One region of the Streptomyces litchfieldiae genome, then DNA from elsewhere that is predicted to be linked to it. Evidence: riboswitches for the same ligand, from Rfam matches in the RefSeq annotation. Region 1 holds a riboswitch; each other region holds the start of a gene.

The links. Region 1 has a riboswitch for cyclic di-AMP ahead of RM590_RS21285 (M23 family metallopeptidase). Riboswitches for the same ligand answer to the same signal wherever they lie in the genome.
Region 2: another riboswitch for cyclic di-AMP. It lies ahead of RM590_RS30240 (M23 family metallopeptidase); the one in region 1 lies ahead of RM590_RS21285 (M23 family metallopeptidase).
Region 3: another riboswitch for cyclic di-AMP. It lies ahead of RM590_RS30425 (LysM peptidoglycan-binding domain-containing protein); the one in region 1 lies ahead of RM590_RS21285 (M23 family metallopeptidase).

The regions. Positions count from the first base shown of each region.
Region 1 is NZ_JAVREL010000012.1:234,844-242,423, forward strand. Features, by position in the region: gene RM590_RS21265 (PP2C family protein-serine/threonine phosphatase) at 1-7, shown strand, start outside; gene RM590_RS21270 (pyridoxamine 5'-phosphate oxidase family protein) at 17-502, opposite strand; gene RM590_RS21275 (MFS transporter) at 499-1,926, opposite strand; gene RM590_RS21280 (winged helix-turn-helix transcriptional regulator) at 2,005-2,472, shown strand; cyclic di-AMP (ydaO/yuaA leader) riboswitch at 2,683-2,852, shown strand; gene RM590_RS21285 (M23 family metallopeptidase) at 2,863-3,921, shown strand; gene RM590_RS21290 (aldo/keto reductase) at 4,206-5,150, shown strand; gene RM590_RS21295 (aldo/keto reductase) at 5,168-6,151, opposite strand; gene RM590_RS21300 (class I SAM-dependent methyltransferase) at 6,117-6,497, opposite strand; gene RM590_RS21305 (DUF6531 domain-containing protein) at 6,644-7,580, shown strand, end outside.
Region 2 is NZ_JAVREL010000024.1:53,568-61,147, forward strand. Features, by position in the region: gene RM590_RS30225 (TetR/AcrR family transcriptional regulator) at 1-640, opposite strand, end outside; gene RM590_RS30230 (ATP-binding cassette domain-containing protein) at 747-1,727, shown strand; gene RM590_RS30235 (ABC transporter permease) at 1,724-2,518, shown strand; gene RM590_RS30240 (M23 family metallopeptidase) at 2,590-3,453, opposite strand; cyclic di-AMP (ydaO/yuaA leader) riboswitch at 3,457-3,640, opposite strand; gene RM590_RS30245 (dipeptidase) at 3,976-5,172, opposite strand; gene purE (5-(carboxyamino)imidazole ribonucleotide mutase) at 5,169-5,690, opposite strand; gene RM590_RS30255 (5-(carboxyamino)imidazole ribonucleotide synthase) at 5,687-6,829, opposite strand; gene RM590_RS30260 (GtrA family protein) at 7,013-7,504, shown strand; gene RM590_RS30265 (ATP-binding protein) at 7,511-7,580, opposite strand, start outside.
Region 3 is NZ_JAVREL010000024.1:90,548-98,127, reverse strand. Features, by position in the region: gene RM590_RS30435 (cytochrome P450 family protein) at 1-264, shown strand, start outside; gene RM590_RS30430 (transglycosylase family protein) at 480-1,274, shown strand; cyclic di-AMP (ydaO/yuaA leader) riboswitch at 1,594-1,745, shown strand; gene RM590_RS30425 (LysM peptidoglycan-binding domain-containing protein) at 1,749-2,399, shown strand; gene eno (phosphopyruvate hydratase) at 2,605-3,885, shown strand; gene RM590_RS30415 (FtsB family cell division protein) at 3,955-4,467, shown strand; gene RM590_RS30410 (DUF501 domain-containing protein) at 4,510-5,016, shown strand; gene RM590_RS30405 (Ppx/GppA phosphatase family protein) at 5,013-5,963, shown strand; gene RM590_RS30400 (NAD(P)/FAD-dependent oxidoreductase) at 6,293-7,580, shown strand, end outside.

The DNA.
Region 1 (7,580 bases):
GGGGTGAACGGCGCCCTCAGCGGGGCGCGCGCCAGATCCGGCCGCGCAGATCCGTGCCGCGCACGACCTGCACCCGGCGCACGGCCAGCCGCAGCAGGTGGTACTGCGGATCGGCGGGCCCGCCGCGCCAGTAGGCCGCAGGGTCGTAGCCGACGCCGCGCGGGCTGCCCGCGCGGTAGAGGTCCCACGCCCGGCGCCGGTCCGCCTCGTCCTCGGCCCAGGTGGCGTCCGCGTCGATGAAAACGGCGTTCTGCCGAGGGCTCCAATAAGAGAATGTGGTATGCGGGTTGGCGGCCAGATGCGCGGTTTTCACCGGCGTCCGGTAGGTGGCGAGCCACCCCACCGGCCGCCCGTCGGCCACCTCCCACACCGCGATCAGCACCCGGGCGCGCGGCCGGCCGCCCGCGTCCACCGTGACCATCGTCGCGTAGCGGATGTCCCGCAGGTACGCGGTGAACTCGTCCTCGATGTCGCCGAACGACGCGACAGTGGCGGTGCTCATGACGCGGTCACCGCGCGTTCGCCCGTCGGCTCCGCCACCTGACCGGTCACCGGCTCACCCGGCGCATTCCCCCGCCGCAGCCCCGTCGCGACGACGGCCGCCGCCAGCAGGGCGGCGCCCAGCGGCACCAGCAGCGCCGCGCGGAAGCCGTCCAGCGCGCCGTCCGTGCCCGGGCCGGTGGCCGCGACGTTGACGGCGGTGACCGTGGACAGCCCGAGCGCGGCCCCGAACTGGAACGAGGTGTAGAGCAGGCCGCCCGCCAGGCCCTGTTCGGCCTCGTCGATGCCGTCCGTCGCGGCGATGGTCAGCGGCCCGTAGGCCAGCGCGAAGGAGATCCCGACCAGCAGCATCGTCGGGAACATCGCGGCGTAGGCGGTGTCCGGCCCGATCGGCAGGAACGCGGCGTAGGCCACGGCCGCGACCAGCAGTCCGCCGAGGATGACCCGCACATTGCCGTAACGGTTCACCAGGCGCGGCGTCAGGGTCGGCGCGAGCACGGCGTCGATGCCCAGCACCAGCATCGCGAAGCTGGTCTCCAGGGTGGACCAGCCGCGCAGCTCCTGGAGATAGAGCACGACGATGAACTGGAAGCCGAAGAACGCGCCGGCCAGCAGCAGCCCGCCCAGGTTGGCGCGCACCAGCGCGGCCGAGCGCAGGATGCCCAGGCGCACCAACGGGGTGGCCGAGCGGCGTTCGATGACGACGAACACCGCGAGCAGCGCCAGGCCGGCGGCCAGGGTCGCGGCGGTCCGGACGCCGGCGGTGTGCGAGGCGCGTTCCACGGTGACGACGAGCAGCAGGATCGCGCCGGTCACGGTGAGCGCGCCGGCCACGTCGACGCCGCGCCGTTCGGCGGGCCGCTCCTCCGGCGTCCTGGGCAGCAGCGCGAGCGCGGCGAGCAGGATGACCAGCGACAGGAACACCGGCGCGAAGAACACCCACCGCCAGTTGACGGCCGTCAGCAGGCCGCCGATGACCAGGCCGAGGGAGAAGCCGGCGGCCGCGGTGCCGGAGTAGATGAGCAGCGCGCGGTTGCGGCGCGGACCCTCCGGGAAGCCGGTGGTGATGATCGACAGGCCCGCGGGCGTCATGAACGCGGCGGCCACGCCCGTGATGAACCGGGCGGCGATCAGCATCCACGCCTCGCTCGCCAGGCCGCCGAGGCCGGAGAACAGCAGGAACACCACGAGCCAGCCGATGAACATCCGGCGGCGCCCGAACAGGTCGGCGGCCCGGCCGCCCAGCAGCATGAAGCCGCCGTAACCGAGGACGTAGGCGCTCATCACCCACTGGAGTTCGCCAGTGGTCAGGTCCAGATCGGCGCGGATCGAGGGCAGGGCGACGTTGAGCATCGCGACGTCGATGCCCTCCAGGAATATGGCGCCGCACAGGACGAACAGCACGCCCCAGGCACGTGTGGACACGGCAAAAAATCCCTTCGGACAAGGTCAGAGACGGTTCTCTCTTGTAACTGACTGCATCATGCGGAACCATCAAGCGGTATGGAAGAAGGCACTTTGAAGTCCCCGGGGCACACCGGGGATACCGACCCGAGCTGCCCCGCCGGCGCGGTCTACCCCTACGACGTGAAGCAGTGGGACACCCGCGAGGACTGCGAGGTCCGGCAGATCCTGGACCGCATCGCGGACAAGTGGTCGCTGCTGGTCATCGCGCTGCTCGACTGCGAGGGCCTGCGCTTCACCGAGCTGCGCCGCGAGATCGACGGCATCAGCCAGCGCATGCTCACCCGGACCCTGCGCCATCTGGAGCGCGACGGGCTCGTGAGCCGCACCGTTCATCCCACCGTGCCGCCCCGCGTCGACTACGCGCTGACGCCGCTCGGCTCCACGCTGCACGCCACGATCCAGTCGCTGGTGACCTGGACCGAGCGGCACCAGCGGGAGATCGCCGCCGCGCGGGCGGAATACGACGCCCGGGCCGAGCGCGAGGCCCTGGATCACGGTGCGTGAGTGAGAGACGCCGCTCCGATAACAATTGACGCACCGTCAGTTCCGGGAACTGTTTCGGCGGCGTGAAATTATGCCCGATTTGGAGGACTTGAAGGGTTTAAATCCTGGTCAGCGCGTCGTTTATTTTCCGCAGCCACTTGGAATCTGCGGCCCCCGTCTATTAACGTTCGATAACGTAGCGCGGTCGTCACCGCCGTCGCCAGACGGCACCGTGCTCCGTCGCCGAATCCGGCGCGTGCGAAACAACTGCACCAAAGGAACCGGGGAACCACCACTTGGGGTGAATCGGGACGTCGGCGGCCACCAGCGGCCGGCATCCGTAGGAGACCTTCCTGCTCCGAACCCGTCAGCTAACCCGGTAGGCGAGAGGAAGGAAAGGAGAGCGCCTCCGTGGCGTCGAACCGGCATGCCTCCCTTGAGGACACGCACCAGGACACGTACGGCTCGTACGGCCCGTACCCGGCCTATTACGGGCCGAAGGCCGTCGAGGACGAGCCGTTCGGCGAGTGGAATCCCAGTGAGGACACCGTCCGTCCGGTCCGTGGCCGGCACCGCGTGGCCCGCCAGCGCGGGGGCACCATGGCCCGCAGCCGCGCCGTTCTCGGCGTCGGCGTCATAGCGGCGGTGGGGGCCGGAGGCATGGCGACCGCCAACGAGAACGGCCCCGGCTCGGTGCCCGGAATGGACGCCGCCGCCGACAAGATGACGACGATCCCGCTGGTCGGCGGCCTCATCGCCGGCTCGGGTGGCGGCGAATCCGACGCCACCGTCACGCCGTTCACCGGCGCGGGCATCACCGCCGCCGACACCGAGGCCGGCCACACCGACGCAGGCGAGGCGCTGCGCGCCCGCATCCTCCAGCAGGCCGACCAGCAGGAGGCCACCGCCGAGGCGGAGGCCCGCACCGCCGCCCTGGAGGCCGCCCAGGCCGACGCGGCCGAGGCCGCCGCCGCCACCGCGGAGGCCGAGCGCGCCGCCGAGGAGGAGCGCCGCCGCCAGGAAGAGGAGGAGCGCCGGCAGCGCGAGGAGGAGGAACGCCTCCGCCAGTTGCGCGCCAGCTACGCCCTGCCGCTCTCCGACTTCCGCATCTCGACCTACTTCGGCGAGAGCGGCTCGATGTGGCAGACCACCCACACCGGCACCGACTTCGCCGCCTCGACCGGCACCCCGGTGAAGAACGTCCACACCGGCGTCGTTCAAGAAGCCGCCTGGGCCGGCTCGTACGGCTACCGCGTCATCGTCGAGCTGGAGGACGGCACCGAGGTCTGGTACTGCCACCTCTCCTCGATGAACGTCTCCGCCGGCCAGGAGGTCACCACCGGCGACACCGTGGGCCTCGTCGGCTCGACGGGCAACTCCTCGGGCCCGCACCTCCACTTGGAGGTCCGCCCCGGCGACACCGCGATCGACCCGCTGCCCTGGCTGCGCGACAAGGGCCTGACGATCTGAGGCGACGGATCACGACCCCGGCGGCCCTGACGGCTCCCCCCGACGCCAGGGCCGCCGGCCTTACGCTAAGGCCCTGTCTGGCCGGGCCCGCGACGCCATACACGGCACCTCGCTGCTCCCCCAGCTAACGCTGGGAGGTGCCCCCTGTCGCATCGCGCGAGTACGGCCAAGTACGAGCTGCGATACTCCGCCTTGCGATGCACCACATCTGACGTCGCGGGCTGATCCTCCCCCAGACTCCGTCCGGCGGGACCCCCATCGACCGACTGGACAGGACCTAGCCCATGAGCACCACGCGCCACACCATCGGCTCCTTGAAAGTCTCCTCCCTGTGCCTCGGGGGGAACGTCTTCGGCTGGACGGCGGACGAGAAGGACACGTTCGCCGTGCTGGACGCCTACGCCGCCGCCGGCGGCAACTTCCTTGACACCGCGGATTCCTACTCCGCCTGGGCGGAGGGCAACGCGGGCGGCGAGTCCGAGACCCTCATCGGCCGCTGGCTGGCCGACCGCGGCAACCGCGACGACATCGTCGTCGCCACCAAGGTGGCCCGCCACCCCGACCACACCGGCCTGGCCGCCGCCACCGTCAAGGCCGCCGCCGAGGACTCCCTGCGCCGCCTCGGCACCGACCACATCGACCTCTACTACACCCACTTCGACGACGAGTCGGTGGAGGTCGGCGAGATCATGACCGCCCTGGACGAACTCGTCCGGGCCGGCAAGGTGCGGGAGATCGCCGTCTCCAACATCGCCCCGGCCCGGCTGCGTGCCTCGCTGGAGTTCTCCCGCCGTGAGGACACCGCCCGTTACGTCGCCATCCAGCCCCAGTACAACCTGGTGTCGCGCGACACCTACGAGGGCGAACGCCTCGACCTGGCCACCGAGTTCGGGCTGGCCGCGCTGCCGTACTCGGCGCTGGCGTCCGGCTTCCTGACCGGCAAGTACCGCCCCGGCGCCGAGGTCGCGAGCCCGCGCGCGGGCGGCGCCGCCCGGCACCTGGCCACCGAGCGCGGGCGGCGCGTGCTGGCCGCCCTGGACCGCGTCGCCGAGGCACACGCCACCGAGCCGGCCACCGTCGCCCTCGCCTGGCTCGGCTCCCGGCCCACGGTCGTCGCGCCGATCGCCAGCGCCCGCACCCCGGACCAGCTCCCCACGCTGCTGGCCGCGGCCGAGCTGACCCTGACGGACGCCGAGCTGGCCGATCTGACGGCGGCCTCCGCGGCCTGAAGGCGGGGCGGTTCCCGCTACCGGGGCACTCGCGGATCGAGCAGCCCCTCGGCCACCAGGTCGTCCCAGAGCCCGGCCGGCACCCCCACCCCGAACGCCTCGACATTTCCCCGGACTTCGCCGGCCGTCCGCATGCCGACCACGATGCCGGCCACCGCGGGGTGCCGCAGCGGGAACGCCATCGCGGCCTGCGGCAGCGTCACGCCGTGCGCCTCGCAGACATCGGCGATGCGGTGCGCCCGGGCCACCAACTCCGGTGCGGCCGGGGCGTAGTCGAAGTGCGCCCCCGCCACCGGCCGGGGCGTGGCCAGCAGCCCGGAGTTGAAGACGGACGCCGCCAGCACCGAGACGCCGCGCTCGGCACACGCCGGAAGCAGATCGTTCAAGGCCCGCTGCTGGAGCAGCGTGTAGCCGCTGGACAGCATGATCACGTCCGGATCCGCCTCCTGAACGAGCCGGGTCAGCTTCACGTTGTCCCACATGCCCGCGCCGATGGCGCCCACCACACCCTGCGCGCGCAGCTCGGCCAGCGCCGGGAACCCCTCCTTCAGCGCGCCCTCGAACAGCTCGTCCGCGTCGGCGTCGTGCAGGAACAGCACATCAATGCGGTCCACGCCCAGCCGCGTGAGGGAGTCCTCCACGCTGCGCAGCACGCCGTCCCGGCTGAAGTCCCACGCCCGCCGGTGCGTGGCGGGCACCTCGAACGCCTCGTCCGTCCGCCCCGCCGGATCCTGCGGCACCAGCAGCCGGCCCACCTTCGTCGAGAGCGTGAACTCCCGGCGCGGCTTCTCCCGCAGCAGCTCGCCGACCCGGCGCTCCGACTGCCCGATGCCGTAGTGCGGCGAGGTATCGAAGTAACGGATCCCGCTCTCCCAGCCCGCCGCCAGCGCCCCCGCCGCGGTCTCGTCGTCCAACACTTCGAAGAGCCCGCCCAGCGGCCCGCCCCCGAACCCCAGCTCCGTCACCTCAACCTCGGTGCGCCCGAGTCGCTTTGTCCTCATCCGGCCCATCCTGCCCCGCCCTGGGCCGCGCGGCAACGGTAATGATCTCCGGGCTCGTGACCGTCAGCGGCTCCCGCCCCAGTCGCCGAACTGCTCCTCGACGACGAGCCAGATCTTGCCCAGGAACCGCAGCGTGCTCCGGCTGACCTTCGGCTCCTCCCACCGGATCCGAGATCCAGAGCACCCACGCGACATCCGACCGCCGCCGCGCCTGCGCCAGCACGGCATCAGCAGGATCAACCCCACACAGCCGTCCCCGAGGCCCAGCCTCCCGTGCCAGCCGCAGCAGTTCCCCGGTCCCACACCCCACGTCGAGCACCGCGCCTGCCGACATGACAAGCGGCAGATAGAACGCGAATGTCCGGTCGGCCCGCGCCGACTTGGCAGTGAGGGCGCCCGATCCTCCCCATTGATTCCCGACCTTTCCGGCCGGTAACTTCCCTTGCGGGGGCGGTTGTTGTGGCGCGTGCGTCCGACTGGAGTCCGGTGGACATGGACTCCGATCCGGCTCCGGGCAACCCGGAGGAGATCCGGGAACTGGCCGAGGAGCTTCAGGAGTTCGCCGATGATGTCGGTGAGGCGCTGGGGAAGATCCGGGGGATGGCCTCCGACCGGGCGGTGGCGGACTGGTCGGGGCTGTCGGCGGACGCCTTCCGCACGGAGTTCGACGGGGTCCCCGAGAACCTGACCAAACTCCAGACCTCCTACGACATGGCCGCCGATGCCCTGGCTCGTTACTGGCCCAGGCTGGAGAACGCCCAGGGCATGGCGGACCGCGCGCTGGAGAGCGCGCTCGCCGCCCAGGACGATCTACGGGCCGCGCAGTCGGAGTTGGGTGACGCGCAGGACTGGGTCTCCCGGGCCGGGGAGGAGGCCGAACGCCTCCAGGACGAAGGCGAAAGCTCCAGCGCCGAGCCGCCGGACGAGCAGGCGGTCCGCGACGCGGTGCGCGACCACCAGGCAGCCGAAGCCGCCGCCGGAGCCGCCCAGTCCCGCGTCGACGCCGCCGAACAACGCCTCGCCGCCGCCCGCGAACTGGCAGGCCAGGCACGGGAACTGCGGGAGGAAGCCGCCCGGGAGTGCGCGCGGGACATCGACGCCGCCTCGTATGCCGGTATCCAGAACCGCAGTTGGTGGGAGGACGCCGTCAACTGGGTCACCGAGAACTGGGACACCTTCGTCGATGTCTGCAAACTCGTCGTCGCGGTCCTCGGCATCGTCGTGATGATCATCGGCGGCCCGCTGGCCTGGGTGGTGCTGGCCGCCGCTCTCGTCGTCCTCACCGACACCCTCGTCAAATACGCACAAGGCAGAGCATCACTCTTCGACGTGGCATTCGCAGCGCTGGACTGCATTCCGGGCATGAAGGGTCTCACCACCCTCGGCGGCCTCGCCCGCGGTATGCGCTCCCTCGGCACCATGGGCCTGC
Region 2 (7,580 bases), on a different contig from region 1:
GCGCCACCGTGGGGTAACGGCCGTCGTCCACCACGCGGGCCAGCATCTTGCCGTACACCTCGCCCCACTCCTCGTAGGTGACGCCGGTGAGCGGGGCGGCCCGCCGCATGGACACCTCCTGGCGCGCCTCGTTCATGGCGTAGCCGCTGAGGATCATCAGCACCCCCACCATGTCGCCCTCGTCCAGCCCCGTGTCGACGAGCGAGGCGAGCACGACCTCCATCCACATCAGGTTGTTGGGCCCCATCGGCGGGCCGCTGATGCCGATGTCCAGCATCCAGGGGCGCCGCAGGAACAGCTTCCGGCAGCCGCTGGCGTAGGCGGTGAGCCGGCCGCGCCAGTCGTCCGGCCAGTCGGTGGTGTCCGGCTGGCCCGACGCCGCCTCGAACATCAGGTCGAGCAGATCGTCCTTGCGGGGGACGTAGCGGTACAGGGACATCGTGGTGACGCCCAGCCGCTCGGCGACCTTGCGCATCGACACCCCGCCCAGGCCCTCGGCGTCGGCGATCTCGATGGCCGCCGCCACGATGCGGTCCACGCTGAGGCTGCCGCGCGGGCCCCGGGTGCCCGGCCGATGGGTGCGCCACAGCAGGTCGACCATGACCTCCAGGTCCCGCAGTCCGCCGCGTTCGGCAGCCATCCCGCTCCTCGTCCGATCCGATCACCGATTGACCGAATCTTAAAACTGTGTATGGTGTATACCCAAGTCTACGGTGTACACAGTTTTTCGGGGAACGGATGCGGAGATGGCTGACCACGCGATAACGGCCGAGGCGCTGCGCAAGCGATACGGCGACAAGCAGGCGCTCGACGGGTTCGACCTGGCCGTGCCCGCCGGCACGGTGCACGGGCTGCTGGGACCCAACGGCGCGGGGAAGACGACGGCGGTGCGGGCGCTGACCACGCTCGTGCGCTACGACGCCGGACGCGCCGAAATCTGCGGGCACGACGTGGCGCGGCAGCCCGCCCAGGTGCGGTCGGTGATCGGCCTGACCGGCCAGTACGCGGCCGTCGACGAGCAGCTCAGCGGCCGGCAGAACCTGGTGATGTTCGGCCGGCTCTACAAGCTCCGGCCGCGCGCCGCCCGGCGCCGGGCCGACGAGCTGCTGGAGCGGTTCGGGCTGACCGAGGCCGCCGGGCGGAACGCCGGGCAGTACTCGGGCGGCATGCGCCGCCGGCTGGACCTGGCGGCCAGCATGATCCGCGTCCCGCGCGTGCTGTTCCTGGACGAGCCGACCACCGGGCTGGACCCGCGCAGCCGCAACCAGGTCTGGGACGCGGTCCGTTCACTCGTCGCGGCGGGCACCACCGTGCTGCTGACCACCCAGTACCTGGAGGAGGCCGACCAGCTCGCCGGCCGCATCTCGGTCATGGACGCCGGGCGGGTGGTCGCCGAGGGCACCGCCGACGAGCTGAAGGCGCTGATCGGCGGCGACCGGGTCGAGGTCGTCGTCCGGCACACCGCCGAGCTGGACGCGGTGGCCGCCATCGTCGGCCGCGTGTGCGGCAGCGCGCCGGAGACCGACCGGGACACCCGGCGGGTGGGCGCGCCGGTGGCCGACCGGGTCACCGCGCTGACCGAGGTGGTCCGCGCGCTGCACGACGCCGGGATCGGCGTGGAGGACATCGGCACCCGGCGGCCCACGCTGGACGAGGCGTTCCTGTATCTCACCGGCCACCGGGCCGGGGCGGACGAGCGGCGCGCGGCGCCGGAGGTGGCGGCATGAGGCGCGCGCGCTGGGCCCTGGCGGACGGCTGGGTCATGACCAGGCGGAACATGTCCCATCTCGTCCGCACCCCCGAGGAGATGGCCCTCTACTTCACGCTGCCGATCATGTTCGTGCTGGTCTTCGGCTATGTCTTCGGCAGCGGCATGGCGGTTCCGGGCGGGGGCGAGTACCGGGAGTTCCTGCTGCCCGGCGTTTTCGCGATGACCATGCTCTACGGCATGGGCGCCACCGGCACCGCCGTCGCCATGGACGCGGGGCGCGGCGTGGTGGACCGGTTCCGTTCGATGCCGGTGGCCCGTTCCGCGCTGCTCACCGGGCGCAGCGCGGCGGACCTGCTGCGGGCGGCGCTGGAGATGTCGGTGCTCGTGGTGTGCGGGCTGCTGGTCGGCTGGGAGTGGCACCGGGGGCTCGGCCGGGCGCTGATCGCGGTGGCGCTGGTGCTGGCGCTGCGGGTGGCGATCACCTGGATCGGGATCTATCTGGGCCTCGTCGTGAAGAACCCGGACACGGTCGGCACGATCGTCTTCCCGCTGGCCTTCCCCCTGACCGCCGTGTCCAACGTCTTCACCGCGCCCGGGCTGATGCCGGGCTGGCTGGGGACGATCGCCGAGTGGAACCCGCTGTCCGCCACCGTGGCGGCGATCCGCGAGCTGTTCGGCAACCCGGGCCTGGAGAGCGGGACCTGGGCCACCGACCACGCCCTGCTGCTGGCCGTGCTCTGGCCGGTGGTGCTGACGGCGGTCTTCGCGCCGCTGTCGGTGCGGCACTACCAGCGGCTCAGCCGCTGAGGCACCGCGCGGCGGAACGCGGCCGGGCCCCGCGCGGTGTGCGCGGGGCCCGGTCGTCTCGTGGGGACGGGTCAGATGGTGACGCCGTTGGCCCGCAGGTAGGCCAGCGGGTCCACGTCCGAGCCGTAGTCGGGACCGGTGCGCACCTCGAAGTGCAGGTGCGGGCCGGTGCTGTTGCCGGTGGAGCCGGACAGGCCGATCTGGTCGCCGGTGCCCACGGTCTGGCCGACGCTGACGGAGATCGACGACAGGTGGGCGTACTGGCTGTAGTGCCCGTCGGCGTGGCGGATGACGACCTCGTTGCCGTACGCGCCGCCGGAGCCGGCCGTGACGACCTCACCGTCGGTGATGGCCTTCACCGGGGTGCCGGTGCCGACCGGGAAGTCCACGCCGGTGTGGTAGCCGGAGGACCAGGAGGAGCCGGCGACGCCGTAGGCGGTGCCCAGGGCGCCCTCGACGGGGGCGGTGAAGCCGCCGGCGGACTCCTCGGCGGGCGCGGGCTCCGGCTCGGGGGCTGGCTCCTCGGCCGGGGCGGCCTGGGGCTCGGCCTCGGCGGCGGCCTCGGCACCGGCGAGGGACAGCTCCTGACCGGGGATGATCAGGTTCGGGTCGTCGCCGATGACCTCACGGTTGCCGTCGTACAGGCCCTTCCAGCCGCCCTCGACGTCCTCGGCCTGGGCGATCTTGGACAGGGTGTCGCCGCCGACCACGGTGTAGGTCCCGGCGGGCTGGGCCGCCGGGGCGGCGGCCGGGGCCAGGGCCTCGACGGCCTTGGGGGCGGCGGCCGTGACGGCGGTCTCGGCGGCCGGAGCGGCGCTCGCGCCGCCCGCGGCGATGAGCGGCAGGGCCACGCCGGCACCACCGGCGGTGAGCATGAGGGAAACGCGCGAGATGCGCCGGACGCGCTGGCGGCGGTGACGTCCGCGTGCGGACATAGGGGTGCTCCTCTCCAGCGCCTGCGAGGTGAGCTGTCGGGTTCGGGCCGGAGATGCCCGGCCGCCGTGAATTCGGGCCCAAGGACTCGAATTCGCCGGCGGCTTCACCCCGAGCCGGCGCGTCGGAAACGCTCCGGCGAAAGTGGTTCCCCCGCTCCTGTCACGGGAATTGCTGCGTTTTCCGCTGCCGGTGACAGGACTCGGCGTCCGGAGCGGAAGGCCGCGGGTGCGGCGCGAGGAGCACCGTAAACCGATTAATTCGGGCAAGACAAGAAAGAGGCCGCGCCGAGCCCATGATCGGAAATAGCGGGACACGCTTTCGGTGACGTTGCGCAAGGATTCCATTACCGAGCGCACGGACGCCGGAAGCGGCCCGTTCCGCCAACTTTCCCTGAATACCCGTCACTTGAGGGCACTCGCGAATTCGACAGCCGGACCGCGCCGACGAAGGAAAAGCCGCGAGTGAACTCGGTCACGGCGCCCGCCACAAAGACCTTTATCGGGCGGGATGTTCGCAATGTCTTATTCGCCGTCGAGGGCGTCGATCGTCGCCACCGAGGGGGCGCGGCGCTCGCTCAGATCCCGGGCGACCGCCTCGGCGTCGCGCAGCACGCGCACCGCGTTGTGCCAGGTGAGCTTCGCCAGATCCGCCGGCGACCAGCGCCGCTCCAGCAGCTCCGCGATCAGCCGCGGATAGCCCGTCACGTCCTCCAGGCCGTCCGGCAGGAACGCCGTCCCGTCGTAGTCGCCGCCGATGCCGATGTGGTCGATGCCCGCCACCTCGCGCATGTGGTCCAGATGGTCCGCGACCGTGGCCACGGTGGCGTGCGGGCGCGGGTGCGCCTCCTCGTACGCCCGGTGCACGGCCATGGCGCGCTCGGTGGTGTCCAGCGGGTGCAGCCCGTGCGCCCGCAGGTTCTCGGCGGCGCCGATGGACCACTCGACGGCGGCGGGCAGCACGAAGTTCGGCACGAAGGTGGCCATCGCAACGCCGCCGTTGGCGGGCAGCGCGGCCAGCACGTCGTCCGGCACGTTGCGCGGGTGGTCGCACACCGCGCGGGCCGAGGAGTGCGAGAAGATCACCGGGGCCTCGGTCACCCGCAGCGCGTCGCGCATCGTGGCGGGGGCGACGTGCGAGAGGTCCACCAGCATCCCCATGCGGTTCATCTCCCGGACCACCTCCTCGCCGAACGCGCTCAGCCCGTCGTGCCGGGGCTCGTCGGTCGCCGAATCCGCCCAGTCGATCGTGTTGTTGTGGGTCAGCGTCATATACCGGACGCCGAGCCGGTGGAAGGCGCGGAGCGTCGCCAGGGAGTTGTTGATGGAGTGCCCGCCCTCGGCGCCCATCAGCGAGGCGATCCGGCCCTCGGCCCGGGCCGCCGCCATGTCGTCCGCCGTGCGCGCGGGCCGCAGGTGCTCCGGGTAACGGTCCTGGAGCCGCCCGACGACGTCGATCTGCTCCAGGCAGGCGCTCACCGCGCTGTCCCCGGACAGCACGGCGCTGACGTACACCGACCAGAACTGCGCGCCCACGCCGCCCGCCCGCAGCCGCGGCAGGTCGGTGTGCACCTGGCCGCTCTGGTCGGCGGCGATGTCGCAGCGGTCCAGGTCGTAGCCGACGCGCTCGCGCAACGCCCACGGCAGGTCGTTGTGCCCGTCCACGACGGGGTGTTCGGCCAGCAGTTCCCGGGCCCGGGCCAGCCCGGCCGCAGTGGTCACGACGCGTCCCCGCCGGCGGCCAGGCCGGCGCGCAGCAGGCGGCCCTTCTCGGCGGCCTGCTCGCGCAGCCCGCGCTGGTAGTCGCGCATGCGCTCGGCCAGCGCCGGGTCGTGCGCGGCCAGGATGCGGACGGCGAGCAGCCCGGCGTTCTTCGCGCCGCCGACGGAGACCGTGGCGACCGGCACCCCGCCGGGCATCTGCACGATGGACAGCAGCGAGTCCAGGCCGTCCAGGTGCGCCAGCGGCACCGGGACGCCGATGACGGGCAGCGTGGTGACCGACGCCAGCATGCCGGGCAGATGGGCCGCGCCGCCCGCGCCGGCGATGATCGCCTTCAGGCCGCGGCCGGCCGCCTGCTCCCCGTAGGCCACCATCTCGTGCGGCATGCGGTGCGCCGAGACGACGTCGGCCTCGTAGACCACGCCGAACTCGTCCAGCGCGTCGGCGGCGGCCCGCATCACGGGCCAGTCGGAGTCGGAGCCCATCACGATGCCGACCTGCGGCGGGAGACTGCTCATTCGTCGATGATTCCTCTGAGGTAGTCGGCGGCGTGCCGCGACCGCTCGCGGACGTCGGCCAGGTCGTCGCCGAAGGTGGTGACATGCCCGACCTTGCGGCCCGGCTTCACATCCTTGCCGTACATGTGGATCTTCAGCCCCGGGTCCCGGGCCATGCAGTGCAGGAACGCCGGGTACATGTCGGGGAAGTCGCCGCCGAGGACGTTGGTCATCACGGTCCAGCGGGCGCGCGGGCGCGGGTCGCCCAGCGGCAGGTCGAGCACGGCGCGCAGGTGGTTGGCGAACTGGGAGGTGACGGCGCCGTCCTGCGTCCAGTGGCCGGAGTTGTGCGGGCGCATGGCCAGCTCGTTGACCAGGACCCGGCCGTCGGCGGTCTCGAACAGCTCCACGGCGAGATGGCCGACGACGTTCAGCTCGCGGGCGACGGTGAGCGCCAGCTCCTGGGCGGCGAGGGCGAGCGCGTCGGGCAGGCCGGGGGCCGGGGCGATGACGGTGTCGCAGACGCCGGCGACCTGGACGGACTCCACGACGGGGTAGGCGACGGCCTGCCCGTGCGGCGAGCGGACGACGTTGGCGGCCAGCTCGCGGGTGAAGTCGACCTTCTCCTCGGCCAGCACGGGCACCCCGGCCCGGAACGGCTCGGCCGCCTCGGCCTCGGAGCCGACGACCCACACGCCCTTGCCGTCGTAGCCGCCGCGGACGGTCTTGAGCACGACGGGGAAGCCGCCGACCTCGTTCTCCGCGAAGCGCCGGACATCGGCCGGGTCGGCGACGATCCGGTGCCGGGGGCAGGGCACGCCCAGCTCGGTCAGCCGCGCCCGCATCAGGCCCTTGTCCTGCGCGTGCTCCAGCGCGTCGGGGCCCGGCCGGACGGCGATGCCCTCCGCCTCCAGCGCCCGGAGATGCTCGGTCGGCACATGCTCGTGATCGAACGTGACCACGTCGCACCCCTGCGCGAACGACCGCAGCGTGTCGAGATCGCGGTAGTCGCCGACCACGACATCGTGCACGGCCTGGGCCGCCGAGTCCTGTGGCGTCTCGCTGAGCAGCCTGAATCTGATGCCGAGGGGGATGCCCGCCTCGTGGGTCATGCGGGCGAGCTGACCGCCTCCGACCATGCCGATCACCGGGAATGTCACACACCCAGCGTAACGGCCGCCCGTCCGGCGCCGACCGGCCGGGCGGAACCGCGTGGCGCCGCCGCACGTCCTTGTTCACGGTCGCGCGGGGGCGATGCGAGGCAACCGCGGGAGAACTCAGCAGAAGGGCATACATGCGCATCGGCCGAGGCCGCCGGGAACCGGCTGGTTAGCATGGCAGCCATGAGCGACCGGCGCACGCTCCGCGACCGCCTGCGCGGCATCGCCCAGGAGGCCGCGAAGTTCGGCACCGTGGGCGCCTTCGGCTTCCTCGTGAACGTCGTCGTGTTCAACCTGTGCGGCCAGGCCGCCGGCCTGGCGCCCATCCGCTCCGGCGTCATCGCCACCTCGGCGGCCATCTGCGCCAACTACCTGGGGAACCGGTACTGGACCTACCGGCACCGCGACAAGACCGGCCGCAGCCGGGAGGCCGGGCTTTTCCTGCTGTTCTCCTGCGTGGGCATGGTGATCGAGAACGGGGTGCTGGCGCTGTCGCACTACGGCCTGGGCTTCACCTCGCCGCTCGCGGACAACCTCGCGAAGAACGTGATCGGGCTGGGCATCGGCTCGCTGTTCCGCTTCTGGTCCTACCGCACCTGGGTGTTCCGCACCGCCCCCGCGCCGGCCCCCGGCGCCACCCCGGAACCGGCCACGGCCGGCTCCCCCGGCAACTGAGGCGCCTCAGCACGCCTCTTCGGCCTCACGACTCAAGAACAGTGCGAAGACGGGTGGCCGCTGCTGGAGCAGTTCC
Region 3 (7,580 bases), on a different contig from region 1:
GCGGATCGGGATCCGGAGCGGTTCGCGGCGCCGGATGTGCTGGATCTGGGGCGGGTGGACAATCCGCATCTGGGGTATGGGCACGGGATTCATTACTGTCTGGGGGCGCCGTTGGCGCGGCTGGAGGCGCGGACGGCGTTGGGTGTGTTGTTGCGGAGGCTGCCTGACGTGCGACTGGCTGTCGATCCGGGGGAGTTGAGGTGGCGGGGTGGGCTGATCATGCGGGGGCTGCGCTCACTGCCGGTGGAGTTCGGGCCCGAGTGATGACGGCGCGTCACCGGTGTGATCTGCGTGTGATCTCCATGGGATCGGCTTGTGATCGTGTGTGGGGAGGGCTAGGTTCCCCCTCAACCGCATCACTGTTCGCTTGGGAGGCCCATCAGATGCGCTCCGGGACTGGTCGTCATCGTCGTCCGCGACAGGCTCCGGCCTTTATTGTCGCCGCGGGCGTCACGGGCGCGGGGATCGCGCTGCCGTTGATGAGCGCGGGATCGGCGCAGGCGGTGGGGGACGAGACGTGGGACAGGGCCGCCGAGTGCGAGAGCGGCGGGGTGTGGAGTGCGAACACCGGCAATGGCTATTTCGGTGGTCTTCAGTTGACGCTGGGCATGTGGGAGGAGTACGGCGGGCTGGAGTTCGCGGCGCGGCCGGATCTGGCCAGCCGGGCGCAGCAGATTTCGGTGGCGGAGCGGATTCTGGAGGATTTGGGCAAGGAGGCGTTCCCGGCGTGCGGGGTGCTGTCGGGTTTGTGGCAGGAGTTCCGGGAGGAGCGCGGGGACGAGGTGGACCGCGCGGAGGAGGCCGAGGAGGCGCAGGCCGAGGAGGAGATCGGCGGCGCGGAGGAGTCGGCGGCGCCGGAGGCGGGGGCGGGCGAGGAGGAGGCGGGGCCGGCCGGGCCGGCGGAGAAGGAGCCGGAGGGGTCGGCCGGGGAGCCGGATCCGTTGCCGTGGGAGCGGCCGGAGGAGGCGCCGGCGGAGACGCCGGAGGCGGGCGGGGGGCTGCCGGAGGGGGAGCGCGCGGAGTCGTCGGGGAGCGGGCGGCACCGGGGTGAGCCGGACCCGGCGGAGGCGGAGAGGGCGGGTGAGGCGGGTGAGGGGAGGCACGCGGAACGCCATGAGGTCCGGCGGGGGGACACGTTGTCCGCCATCGCGGTGGAGTACGGGGTGCCGGGGGGTTGGCCGGCTCTCTACGCGATGAACGAAACGGTCATAGGTGATGATCCGGACTACATACTCCCGGGTCAGGAGCTGGACTTGACGGTTACGGGCCGTTAGGGGCCGGTCCGCCGGAGCTATTTCACTTCATGCCAAGTGTGACCATCATCTCCTTGTTTCCCGGGAGTGCCCGACTCGTCCGCCCTGTCTCTCCCGTCACTGACCTGCACTGATGTCCCTTTTGGTGCGTCAAGGGCCGCCACGCCGACGATCTTCTTCGTTCTTGAATCGTTAGCTGGCCTGTGTTTAGTGTCCCTCCGCCCGGCTCTCATGTCGGGCACCGAGGCCGTAACGCCGAATCCTGCCGCCGGCCGAGGGGACCACCATCGCGCACCACCGCAGGCAGGAGCGGGGGACCCAGACCACGACCCGGCGCACCACGAGCACCGGGCCGCGGACGCCGCGGCGGACCGTTCACCGGTCCGTAGGCGGCTTGGGGTGAAGCCCCGAGGGCCGCGAGGCTCCCGGGGCCGGGCAACTCACCTGACCCGAACCCGACAGCTCACCTCGCAGGCGTCGGTGAGAAGGAACGTCATGCTGTTCACGGGCAAGGGCCGTCACCGCCGTCCGTCCAAACCGACCCGGTTCGCCGCGGCCGCCACCGTCACCGGTGCCGCGGTCGCCATCCCGTTCATCGGCGCCACCGGCGCCAGCGCCGCCTCCGTCGAGACCTGGGACGCCGTCGCCCAGTGCGAGTCCGGCGGGGACTGGTCCATCAACACCGGCAACGGCTTCTACGGCGGCCTCCAGTTCACCCAGTCGAGCTGGGAGGCGGCCGGCGGCACCCAGTACGCGGCGCGCGCCGACCAGGCCACCAAGGAGCAGCAGATCGCCACCGCCGAGCAGCTCCTCGCCATGCAGGGCCCGGGCGCCTGGCCCGTCTGCGGCGCGCAGGCCGGCCTGTCCGCCGGCGGCCCGGCCGCCGAGGTGGACACCAGCGGCTCCGCCGCGACCGAGGAGCCCGCGGAGGAGGCCCCGGCTCCCGAGGCCCCCGCCGAGGAGGCTCCCGCGCCCGAGGCTCCGGCCCCGAGCTCCGGCGGCGACTACACCGTCCGGTCCGGCGACACCCTCTCCGGCATCGCCGAGGAGCACGACACCACCTGGCAGCAGCTCTACGCCGACAACGCCCGGGTCATCGGCGACGACCCGGACCTGATCATCCCCGGCCAGGAGCTCAGCCTCTGACCGAAGTGCCCCGGTGCGGGCGGCCCGCCCGCACCGGGTTTTCTTCACCTTGTAAACAAAAAGATGAGACCCGCTCTGAGCAGGGTTTTTGGCCCCGCTTCAGACTCTGACGGCGAGCTGACGGGCGGTGCCGGTCCGGAAGGCGGTTAGGCTCAGAGGGCTTAAGACGCCAACTGAAGAACCACTCGGACCTAAGGAGAACCTCGTGCCGTCCATCGACGTCGTCGTAGCCCGCGAGATCCTTGACTCGCGAGGCAATCCCACGGTCGAGGTCGAGGTCGGCCTCGACGACGGCAGCACCGGCCGCGCCGCGGTGCCCTCCGGGGCGTCCACCGGCGCCTTCGAGGCGCTGGAGCTGCGCGACGGGGACCAGAGCCGTTACCTCGGCAAGGGCGTGGAGAAGGCCGTTCTCGCCGTCATCGAGCAGATCGGCCCCGAGCTGGTCGGCTACGACGCCACCGAGCAGCGGCTGATCGACCAGGCGATGTTCGACCTGGACGCCACCGCCGACAAGTCCTCGCTGGGCGCCAACGCCATCCTGGGCGTTTCCCTGGCCGTCGCGCACGCCGCCTCGGAGTCCCGCGATCTGCCGCTCTTCCGCTACCTCGGCGGGCCGAACGCGCACCAGCTTCCGGTCCCGATGATGAACATTCTGAACGGCGGCGCGCACGCCGACTCCAACGTGGACATCCAGGAGTTCATGATCGCGCCGATCGGCGCGGAGTCCTTCTCCGAGGCCGTGCGCTGGGGCGCCGAGACCTACCACACCCTCAAGAAGGTGCTGAAGGAGCGCGGCCTGGGCACCGGGCTGGGCGACGAGGGCGGCTTCGCGCCGAACCTCTCCTCCAACCGCGAGGCGCTGGACCTGATCGTCGAGGCGATCCAGAAGGCCGGTTACACCCCCGGCCAGGACATCGCGCTCGCCCTGGACGTCGCCGCCACCGAGTTCTACTCGGAGGGCGCCTACACCTTCGAGGGCAAGTCCTACAGCGCGCAGGAGCTCACCGCGTACTACGCCGAGCTCGTCGCGGCCTACCCGCTGGTGTCCATCGAGGACCCGCTGAGCGAGGAGGACTGGGAGGGCTGGCAGGCGCTGACCGCCGAGCTCGGCGGCAAGGTGCAGATCGTCGGCGACGACCTGTTCGTCACCAACCCCGAGCGGCTCCAGCGCGGCATCGACTCCGGCGCGGCCAACGCCCTGCTGGTGAAGGTGAACCAGATCGGCTCGCTCACCGAGACCCTGGACGCCGTCGAGCTGGCCCAGCGCAACGGCTTCAAGTGCATGATGTCCCACCGCTCCGGCGAGACCGAGGACGTCACGATCGCCGACCTGGCCGTCGCCACCAACTGCGGCCAGATCAAGACCGGTGCGCCCGCCCGTTCCGAGCGGGTCGCCAAGTACAACCAGCTCATGCGGATCGAGGAGATCCTCGACGACGCCGCGGTGTACGCCGGACGCAGCGCGTTCCCGCGCTTCCGCGGCTGACACCGGCCATGTGCCCCCGTCCCCGCCATCCGTCCCGTACGGTGGCGGGGACAGCCATGGGGACAGGCGATGCGCGAACGAGGAGGCGACGTGGCCGGTGACCGGGACCGGTTCTCCACCGCCACCAGGCTCAGGGCGCTGGGCGAGCAGGCCGCGGCCCGCGTGTACCGCGCGCAGAACCGGCGGCTGCGCCGCCCGCCGCGCCGCAGCCGCCTCACCGGCCGCGCCGCCGTCCTCGCCCTCGTGGTCTGCTCGTTGATCGTCGCCCTGGCCTATCCGCTGCGCCAGTACATCCAGCAGCGCGCGGAGATCGACGACATGCGGCGGCAGGGCGAGCTGGAACGGGAGCGGGTCGAGGAGCTGCGGGACCAGAAGGCGCGCTGGCAGGACCCCTCCTATGTGGAGCGGCAGGCCCGCGAGCGGCTGAACTACCTGCGGCCCGGCGAGACCGGCTACATCCTGCCCGAGGAGCCGGGCGGTCAGGACGAGGACGACGACCGCCGCACCAGCGGCGCCCCGGCCGCCCGTCCCTGGTACGAGAGCCTGTGGGACGGTGTGGACCGGGCCGACCGGACGCAGTAGCCGACCGGCCGCAACACCCATACCCGCGAAGAGAGTTCATCCGTGGATACGCCAACTCCGGCCGATGTCGCCGCCGTCCGGGAGCAGCTCGGGCGCCCGCCGCGCGGCCTGCGCGCCGTCGCGCACCGCTGCCCGTGCGGCAACCCGGACGTCGTCGAGACGGCCCCCCGTCTGCCGGACGGCACGCCGTTCCCGACGACCTACTACCTGACCTGTCCGCGCGCCGCCTCCGCCATCGGCACCCTGGAGGCGGAGGGCGTGATGAAGGAGATGACCGCCCGGCTGGCCGAGGACCCCGAACTGGCCGCCGCCTACCGCGCCGCGCACGAGGACTACCTCGCGCGCCGGGACGCCATCGAGGTGCTGCCCGGCTTCCCCAGCGCGGGCGGCATGCCCGACCGGGTCAAGTGCCTGCATGTGCTGGTCGCCCACGCGCTGGCGGCCGGCCCCGGGGTCAACCCGCTGGGCGACGAGGCGCTGGCCATGCTGCCCGAGTGGTGGCGCAAGGGCCCCTGCGTGGGGGCCGGTCCGGAAGGGGACGAGGCATGACGGCAGCCGCCGCGATCGACTGCGGCACCAACTCCATCCGCCTGCTGATCGGCGACGCCGACCCGGCCACCGGGCGGCTGACCGACCTGGACCGGCGCATGGAGATCGTGCGGCTGGGGCAGAGCGTCGACCGCACCGGCCGGCTGGCCCCCGAGGCGCTGGAACGCACCTTCGCCGCCTGTCGCCAGTACGCCGTGGCCATCGCGGACCACGGCATCACCCCGGACCGGATCCGGTTCGTCGCCACCTCCGCGTCCCGCGACGCGGAGAACCGCGACGACTTCACGCGCGGCGTGAAGGACATCCTCGGCATCGTGCCCGAGGTGATCAGCGGCGACGAGGAGGCCCAGCTCTCCTTCACCGGCGCCACCCGGGAGCTGGCCGGGCACCCCGAGGCGCGGCCGCCGTTCCTGGTCGTCGACATCGGCGGCGGCTCCACCGAGTTCGTGCTCGGCGACGCCGCGGTGACCGCCGCCCGCAGCGTCGACATCGGCTGCGTCCGCCTCACCGAGCGGCACCTGCTGCGCGACGGCCGGCTCACCGACCCGCCCGCGGCCGAGCAGATCGCCGCCCTGGGCGCGGACATCGACGCCGCGCTGGACCTGGCCGCCGAACGCGTGCCGCTGGCCGGGGCGGGCACCCTGGTCGGCCTGGCCGGCTCCGTCACCACCCTCGCCGGGATCGCGCTGGAGCTGCCCGCCTACGACTCGGCCGCCATCCACCACTCCCGCCTCACCGCGGCCCGGGTCGCCGAGATCACCACGCGGCTGCTGACCGCCGACCACGCCGAACGGGCCGCGATCCCCGTCATGCACCCCGGCCGGGTGGATGTCATCGGTGCCGGCGCGCTGATCCTGCACAAGATCGTGGAACGCACCGGCGTGCGGGAAGTCGTGGTCAGCGAGCACGACATCCTCGACGGAATCCTCTTCACCGCGGCCTCGTAGGGGGCCGTCGGCGACCGCCGAAGTCGCCCGGCGACCCCGGGAAAACAGACCTCGTGAAGTTTTTCACATGATGCGGGCCCGCCGCGGGCCCCAGGGGCGGCCGGGCGGCCCCCCGGCGCCCGTTCCGGGGGATTCGGGGCGCCACCGGCGCGCCGCGGGCGCCGCCGGGACCGCCGGGCGCCACCCCCGCCACCTGGGCCGTTGCCCGGAAACGGGGTGCGGGACCCGTCCCGTTCCCGAAGAAAGGGGCGCAGTGTAGCAGAATGCCCCACCATGCTTGTGAAGCCCCTCACGAGCCCCCCTTTAGACCCGGGTGGATACTCGATGGCATGAGCACCACGGAGCGTCCCCGAATTCTCGTCGTTGGTGGCGGGTACGTCGGACTGTACGCAGCCCGCCGCATCCTGAAGAAGATGCGCTACGGCGAGGCAACCGTCACCGTCGTCGACCCGCGTTCGTACATGACCTACCAGCCCTTCCTCCCCGAGGCCGCGGCCGGCAGCATCTCCCCGCGCCACGTCGTGGTGCCGCTGCGGCGTGTGCTGCCCAAGGCCGAGGTCCTCACCGGCCGGGTCACCTCCATCGATCAGGACCGCAAGGTCGCCTCCGTCGCGCCGCTCGTCGGCCAGCCGTACGAGGTGCCCTTCGACTACCTGGTGGTGGCCCTCGGCGCGGTCTCCCGCACCTTCCCGATCCCCGGCCTCGCCGAGCAGGGCATCGGCATGAAGGGTGTCGAGGAGGCGATCGGGCTGCGGAACCACGTGCTGGAGCAGCTCGACAAGGCTGACTCCACGACCGATGAGGACGCCCGCCGCAAGGCGCTGACGTTCGTCTTCGTGGGCGGCGGCTTCGCCGGCGCGGAGACCATCGGCGAGGTCGAGGACATGGCGCGCGACGCCGCCAAGTACTACCCGAGCGTCAAGCGCGAGGACATGCGGTTCGTCCTCGTCGACGTGGCCGACAAGATCCTGCCCGAGGTGGGCCCGAAGCTCGGCGAGTGGGGTCTGGAGCACCTTCAGAAGCGCGGCATCGAGGTGCACCTCAAGACCTCGGTCGTCTCCTGCGTGGACGGCCACGTGGTGCTGAGCAACGACGTGACCGCCGACTCGAACACCATCGTGTGGACGGCGGGCGTCAAGCCCAACCCGGCGCTGGCCCGCTTCGGACTGCCGCTCGGCCCGCGCGGGCACGTGGACACCCTGCCGACCCTCCAGGTCAACGGCACCGACTACATCTGGTCGGCCGGCGACAACGCCCAGGTCCCGGACCTGGCGGCCCGCGCGGCCGGCCAGGAGAACGCCTGGTGCCCGCCGAACGCCCAGCACGCGCTGCGCCAGGCCAAGGTCCTGGGCGACAACGTGATCTCCGGGCTCCGCGGCTTCCCGCAGAAGGAGTACAAGCACGCCAGCATGGGCGCGGTGGCCGGGCTCGGCCTCCGCAAGGGCGTGGCCATGATCAAGCTGGGCAAGCTGACCTTCCGCTTCCGCGGCCGGCTCGGCTGGTATCTGCACCGCGGCTACCACGGCATGGCCGTACCCACCTGGAACCGCAAGATCCGGGTGTTCGCCGACTGGACGCTGGCGCTGTTCCTCAAGCGCGAGGTCGTCTCGCTGGGCG